DNA from 2 places in the Enterobacter cloacae subsp. cloacae ATCC 13047 genome. Region 2 is predicted to be linked to the other one. Evidence: predicted binding sites of a transcription regulator. Region 2 holds the regulator's gene; the other holds the start of a gene.

Region 1 (3,916 bases), 540 kb from region 2:
GCGCCTTCGCGCAGGCGAAACTCTTCGTCCTGTGCCGTGGCTTGCTCAACCAGTTCCGGATTAATCTCGCGTTTAACCTCCACCCCCAGGCCGCGGAAGGCTTCGGCTTGCGCCAGCAGATTACCCCGCCCGGAGGCGAGTTTTTTCATCGCCTGGCGGTAGTTGTCCTGCGCGCGGTCCAGGCTTTGCCCGACCGAGGACATATCATCCACAAATAGGCGCATTTTGTCGTACAGCTTGCTGGCGCGATCGGCAATCTGCTGCGCGTTGCGGCTCTGATGTTCATAGCGCCACAGGTTGGCAATGGTGCGTAACGCCACCAGCAGCGTGGTGGGGCTGACCAGCATAATGTTGTTTTTCAGCGCTTCAGTTATCAGTTCCGGCTGTCTGTCGAGTGCCAGCAGAAAAGCAGGCTCTACCGGGATAAACATCAGAACATAGTCAAGCGAGCGCAAACCCGGCAACTGCTGATAGTCTTTTCTGCCCAGCAGACGAATATGGTTCCGCACGGAGGCAATGTGCTCCTGCAACGCCGATTCGCGGGTGTAGTCATCCTCCGCGTTGAAGTAACGCTCATAGGCCACCAGCGTCATTTTGGCATCAATCACCACATCTTTACCCTGCGGCAGACGCACGATGACATCTGGCTGCATTCGCGAGCGGGCATCGTTTTCTATGCTGACCTGGGTTTCGTATTCATACCCTTCGCGCAGTCCAGAGGCTTCCAGCACCCGCGTGAGGACGACTTCACCCCAGTTACCCTGCGTTTTGTTATCCCCTTTCAGGGCGCGGGTCAGGTTGACCGCTTCCTGCGCCATTTGTGCATTCAACTGCTGCAGATTACGAATTTCGTGTGCCAGGGTGTGCCGCTCGCGGGCCTCCTGACCAAAGCTGTCCTGCACCTGACGACGGAAACCGTCCAGTTGCTCACGCAGAGGCGTCAGGAGACTGTTCAGACTCTGGCGGTTTTGTTCGTCAACGCGGCGGTTGCTGTGCTCAAAAATGCGGTTCGCGAGATTCTCAAACTGTTCGCTGAGGCGCTGCTCGCTGTTCATCATCTGGCGGATTTTGTCTTCCGCATGCAGCTGAGTGGATTCCAGGCGGGTCGTGACTTCACGGAGATCGGCTTCCAGTGAGGTGTTGATATCACGCAGATTGCGCAGTTCGTTGTTGAGTAACTCGCACTCGTCTCGCCAGTGTTCACTCAGCGCAAGTTGCTGTTTTGTCGCGCTTAACTCGGCGACTATCTCTTCACGCTCTGCCAGCTGATCGGCCTTTTGCTGCGCGTGCTGATAGCTGGAAATCAGCCAGCCTATCGCCACGCCCGCGAGCGCAATCACCGCGTAAATCAGAATTGAGAGATCCACAATGCCCCCTGCATCAACGTATTACCGCACAAAATAAGATTGTGCTGTATAAACGTCCAGTTTGAAAGGGTTTTCCTGCGAGGCGCTACGCAAAAAATAAAGGCCGAACGTGTCGGCCTTTGATGTCAGAAGAGAGGATTAGATCAGACGACGGGCCGCTTCAACCACGATTTTTACCGCATGACTTTCGGTTTGTTTCATGGTTTCGGCGTTCGGGATTTCCTGCTGGGTACGGTTGACGATTACCCCCGCCACCATACCGGCACGCAGACCCTGGCTTGCGCACATGGTCAGCAGCGTTGCAGATTCCATTTCATAGTTCATCACGCCCATAGACTGCCACTCTTCCATAGAGCCTTTAAAACGGCTCACCACACGGCCAGAGAAGGTGTCGTAACGCTCCTGACCCGGGTAGAAGGTGTCCGACGAGGCGGTTACGCCCACGTGCGTGGTTGCGCCAACGGATTTCGCTGCTTCAACCAGCGCCGTCGTACATTCAAAATCGGCAACCGCCGGGAATTCCATTGGTGCAAAGTGCAGACTCGCCCCATCCAGACGCACGGACGCGGTAGTCACCAATACATCACCCACGTTGATATGCGGCTGGATCGCACCGGTCGTCCCGATACGCAGGAACGTCCGGATGCCCAGCTGCGCCAGTTCTTCAACGGCAATGGAGGTAGACGGGCCACCGATACCGGTAGAGCACACAATCACGGCCTTACCATCCAGTTCTGCACGCCAGGTGGTGAATTCACGATGGGCTGCCAGCTTAACCGGCTTATCCATCAGCGCGGCGATCTTTTCCACACGCTCAGGATCGCCCGGGACGATAGCGAGCGTAGCCCCTTGTAAATCGTTTTTGGTGAGGCCGAGATGAAAAACATCAGACTTAGACATAGGTGACTCCTCTGTGGGTCGGTTAGTCAGAAGAAGTAAAACGGTACTTTACAGAAGCGATACGCATAATTTCGTGACACATCTCACCATGAATGAAAATGATTGCAGTAGATTTCCATAAAAAAGTGATTTACATCACATTAACAAGTTATATCGTGGTGTGCTGCACAAAAGATAGACCGTTTAAGGCACTGTGGGTTGTTAACCTGGTGTCTATATTTACCTTTGCGCTAACTCATTGGTACGGAGAATGCCATGACTGAAAAAACCGGTTTTGCACCTGCTGCGGCTCCGCATGCCTCAACCATCGTCTCAACGCCTGAAGACGCCATTACGGCGGGAGAGACCTCCATTCCCTCGCAGGGGGAAAATATGCCTGCTTACCACGCGCGACCAGCATCGGCAGACGGTCCGCTGCCGATCGTGATTGTGGTTCAGGAAATTTTCGGCGTTCATGAACATATTCGCGACCTCTGCCGCCGACTGGCGCTGGAAGGTTACCTGGCCGTTGCGCCAGAGCTCTATTTCCGTCAGGGCGATCCGAACGACTACAGCGATATCCCAACGCTTTTGAGCAATCTGGTCAGTAAAGTGCCGGATGCACAGGTGTTGGCCGATCTGGATCATGTTGCCAACTGGGCGGCGCGTAACGGCGGTGATGCGCATCGACTGATGATAACGGGGTTCTGCTGGGGCGGACGCATTAGCTGGCTGTATGCCGCGCACAATCCGCAGCTGAAAGCTGCTGTGGCCTGGTACGGTAAACTGGTGGGCGAAAAAACGCTGAACTCGCCAAAACATCCGGTTGATATCGCCACAGACTTAAATGCCCCGGTGCTGGGACTGTACGGTGGTCAGGACACGGGTATTCCGCTCGACACGGTAGAGACCATGCGCCATGCGCTACGCGCGGCGAATGCAAAGGCAGACATTGTCGTGTACCCGGATGCCGGACACGCGTTTAATGCCGATTATCGTCCGAGCTATCACGCGGAATCAGCCAAAGATGGCTGGCAGCGGATGCTGGCGTGGTTTAGCCAGTACGGCGGCAAGAAAGCGTAAACATAAAAGCCCGGTGGCGGCGATGCCTTACCGGGCTACATAATGGGATCGACTCTGTCTTAACCCTGACGCAAATTCTGCGCCGCTTTCACCATATTCGCCAGCGCCGCGCGGGTTTCAGGCCAGCCGCGGGTTTTCAGACCGCAGTCCGGGTTCACCCACAGGCGCTCTGCCGGAATGCGTTGGGCGGCTTTCTTCAGCAGGGCTTCGATCCACTCCACGCTCGGCACGTTCGGGGAGTGAATGTCATATACGCCCGGCCCGATTTCGTTCGGGTAATCGAACTCTTCGAACGACTCCAGCAGTTCCATATCTGAACGCGAGGTCTCGATGGTGATCACGTCGGCATCCAGTGCGGCAATGGAATCCATGATGTCGTTAAATTCGCAGTAACACATGTGGGTGTGGATCTGGGTGTCGTCCTTCGCCACTGCGGCATTGATGCGGAACGCTTCCACACCCCACTGCAGGTAGGCGTCCCAGTCGCTGCGACGCAGCGGTAATCCCTCGCGCAGGGCCGGTTCGTCAATCTGGATGATGCCAATGCCCGCCGCTTCCAGATCCGCCACTTCATCGCGCAGCGCCAG
Region 2 (3,916 bases):
TCCAACTGCTCCGTAAGCTGTTCACGGGTCAGGGAGCGTTGACGTGACGCCAGCAGCGCCGTACAGCAGAGGTTCATGGCGTTTGCGGCACCGGCATTGTTAATACGCACCATCAGCTCAGCCGCGATACCGTTAACCGTAGGCGTCAGCCAGGCTGGACGCACCGCTTCGATAGGATCGATAGACTCGCGCCAATCGGGAACATGGTTGTTCAGATACGTCATCAACGGCATCGGCTCGCCGAAGTTTACGTAGCCCTGACCAAGATTGCGTAACTTGCTCAGCCCGCGCAGCATCTGCGGCAGGCTCTCTTTCTCTTTAGTCGCCCCGCGCAGCTCTTTGGCGTAAGTCCCCACTTCCATGACGTGCTCATAGCCAATGTAAATGGGCACCAGCGTGATGGGACGAGTGCCGCCGCGCAGCATCGCCTGGATGGTCATCGACAGCGTGCCGGTTTTCGGATCCAGCAGACGGCCGGTTCGTGAACGTCCCCCCTCCACGAAGTACTCAACGGAATAACCGCGGCTGAACAGCTCGCCCAGATATTCACGGAATACGGTGGAGTAGAGCTTGTTGCCCTTAAAGGTACGACGAATGAAGAACGCCCCCAGGCGGCGGAAAATCGGGCCTGCTGGCCAGAAGTTCAGGTTGATACCGGCTGCGATGTGCGGTGGCACCAGCCCCTGGTGATAGAGCACATACGAGAGGAGCAGGTAGTCCATGTGGCTGCGGTGGCAGGGCACATAAACAATTTCATGCCCGTCATGCGCCAGTTGGCGAACGCGCTCGGCGTTATGGACGTTAATGCCCTGATAGAGGCGGTTCCATGTAAAGCCCAGGATGCGGTCAGAAAGACGGATCATCTCATAGGAGAAGTTCGCGGCAATCTCTTCCATCAGCGCAATGGCGTTCTGCTGTGCTTTTTCATGAGAAATCTTTTTACTGCGCGCTTCGTCTTCAACAGCACGGGCGATCGCTTTGGAAGCCAGCAGCTTGTTGAAGAGATCCTGACGCGCCGGAAGGCGAGGGCCAACGGCGGCCAGACGCTGACGAGCGAAATGCATGCGCGCCACGCGCGCCAGTTTTTGCGCGATGATCTTATCGGTGCCGTGCTCGTCGGCCATCCGGCGCAGCGAGACGGAAGGGGAGAAGCGCACAAAGCTGTCGCGCCCCAGCCAGGAGACGGCGAAGAATTTCTGGATGCCATTAAGCATGCGTAACGGTGGGTTCTCTTCCCCCTTTTCGCGGCCCGGACGACGACCAAACATCACCGACACCGGCACCATCTGCACATCCAGATCGGGATTGCTGCGATGCAGGTCGAGATAGTCGTGGAACAGCTTAATGGACTCTTCTTTTGGCGTGTAATAGGTAAACACGCGTGGCCCACCGTGAATGAACACGTATCGCGGCAACAGCGTACCGTCGACTTCTAACGGTTCAAGCGGGTCAGGTAAATCATGCGCCAGACACTGGGCGCGAAGCGTCAGCAAGTCTGCCTTCGAGTTATAAGGCAAAACATACATAATAGGGCGCGACGTATCGAGCCCCAATTCCAGCGCGGGTTCTGCTGGGATAGACTTACTTTTTACCAGGACGCTTAATGGTAAATTAAGTAATTTGTAGTAAATTCGTGGCCAGCCAGACATAAACGATGTAAAGCCTCTGGTTAATAATGCAATTGCGGCGCAAGGATAACAGAAAGCGCGCGAAATTACTGTTGTTACCCGTCATACTTCAGGCTACAGCGCAACACGTTGCGCCTCCTGTTATTGACGCTATTTCAAATAAAAGGTTCTTTTAATGGCCAATAATACCACTGGGTTAACCCGTATCATTAAAGCTGCTGGCTATTCCTGGAAAGGTTTTCGCGCCGCTTGGGTCAACGAAGCCGCGTTTCGCCAGGAGGGTGTCGCCGCGATTGTCGCGGTGATTATCGCCTGTTTCCTTGATGTTGATGCCATTACCCGCGTGCTTCTGATCGGCTCCGTGCTGTTGGTGATGATAGTGGAAATTCTTAATAGCGCTATTGAGGCCGTTGTGGACCGTATTGGCTCTGATTTCCACGAACTTTCTGGCCGGGCAAAAGACATGGGCTCTGCTGCCGTGTTGCTGGCGATTATCACTGCGGTCATCACCTGGGTCACGCTGCTTTGGTCACATTTCCGATGAGCCTCGAGGAATAATTAAGTCCCTGGTTTTTTGTGCAGTTTTTGGTTCCAAAATCGCCTTTGACTGTATATACTCACAGCATAACTGTATATACACCCAGGGGGCGGAATGAAAGCGTTAACGACCAGGCAGCAAGAGGTGTTTGATCTCATTCGGGATCATATCGGCCAGACGGGTATGCCACCCACGCGTGCGGAAATCGCGCAGCGTCTGGGCTTCCGTTCTCCGAACGCTGCCGAGGAACACCTGAAAGCGCTGGCGCGTAAAGGCGTAATTGAGATTGTATCGGGTGCTTCACGCGGTATCCGCCTGCTGGTGGAAGAAGAGACGGGCATTCCGCTGGTGGGGCGCGTCGCGGCAGGTGAACCTCTGCTGGCGCAACAGCATATTGAAGGCCACTACCAGGTTGATCCCGGCATGTTCAAGCCGAGCGCGGATTTCCTGCTGCGTGTAAGCGGTATGTCCATGAAAGACATCGGTATTCTTGACGGCGATCTGCTTGCGGTGCATAAAACGCAAGACGTGCGTAACGGCCAGGTTGTGGTGGCACGCATCGATGATGAAGTCACCGTTAAACGCCTGAAAAAGCAAGGTAATACGGTTCAGCTGCTGCCGGAAAACAACGAGTTTTCCCCGATTGTGGTAGACCTCCGCGAACAAAACTTCTCTATCGAGGGGCTGGCGGTAGGGGTCATTCGCAACGGAGAATGGCTGTAATCTCATCCTGACAGGCTACGGATCTGCCGTGGCCTGATTCTTTATCCACTCCCGGTATTTTTTCATGTCACTGCTTACGGCATCCGATAAGGCATTGTGGCGTCTTGCACTGCCGATGATTTTTTCCAATATCACCGTTCCTCTGCTGGGGCTGGTGGATACGGCAGTTATTGGTCACCTTGATTCACCCATCTATCTGGGCGGTGTGGCGATTGGCGCGACGGCGACCAGCTTCCTTTTTATGCTCCTGCTCTTTTTGCGCATGAGTACCACCGGGCTTACGGCGCAGGCGTACGGTGCTAAAGATCCTTTGCGTCTGGCGCGCGCGCTGGTTCAGCCGTTAATTCTGGCGCTTGGGGCAGGCGCGTTAATCGCTATATTACGTACCCCACTGATTGATCTGGCGCTGCATGTCGTTGGCGGCAGCGAGGCGGTACTGGAGCAGGCACGACGCTTCCTTGAAATTCGCTGGCTCAGCGCGCCCGCGTCGCTGGCCAATCTGGTTCTGCTGGGGTGGTTACTCGGCGTGCAGTATGCCCGCGCGCCCGTAATCCTGTTGGTGGTAGGCAACCTCCTCAACATCGTGCTCGATCTCTGGCTGGTGATGGGCCTGCACATGAACGTACAGGGTGCGGCACTGGCGACGGCGATTGCCGAATACGGGACGTTTATCCTTGGTCTGTGGATGGTCTGGCGGGTGCTTGTCATGCGGGGGATTTCCCTTGCTCTGCTCAAGAGTGCATGGCGAGGCAATATCCGCACCCTGCTGGCGCTTAATCGCGACATTATGCTGCGCTCATTGCTGCTGCAGCTCTGTTTCGGCGCACTGACGGTCTTTGGCGCCCGGCTTGGGCCAGATATCGTCGCGGTGAATGCCGTTCTGATGACGCTGCTGACCTTTACCGCCTATGCACTGGATGGCTTTGCCTATGCTGTGGAAGCGCATTCCGGCCAGGCATACGGCGCACGTGAAAGTGGTCAGCTGCGGGATGTCTGGCGGGCGGCCTGTCGGCAGTCGGGGCTGGTG

What was found. Region 2 encodes LexA, which represses DNA repair genes until DNA is damaged. Its sites were predicted from a motif close to TNCTGTATGTACATACAGNA; they were not measured.
Region 1: rmuC (DNA recombination protein RmuC) is a predicted target of LexA. The motif match lies at 1,410-1,429, and genes of this name have one in related genera.

The regions. Positions count from the first base shown of each region.
Region 1 is NC_014121.1:5,084,388-5,088,303, forward strand. It holds gene rmuC (DNA recombination protein RmuC) at 1-1,367, opposite strand, end outside; gene udp (uridine phosphorylase) at 1,506-2,267, opposite strand; gene ECL_RS24715 (dienelactone hydrolase family protein) at 2,523-3,329, shown strand; gene metE (5-methyltetrahydropteroyltriglutamate--homocysteine S-methyltransferase) at 3,389-3,916, opposite strand, start outside.
Region 2 is NC_014121.1:308,891-312,806, forward strand. It holds gene plsB (glycerol-3-phosphate 1-O-acyltransferase PlsB) at 1-1,649, opposite strand, end outside; gene ECL_RS01460 (diacylglycerol kinase) at 1,804-2,172, shown strand; gene lexA (transcriptional repressor LexA) at 2,281-2,889, shown strand; gene dinF (MATE family efflux transporter DinF) at 2,954-3,916, shown strand, end outside.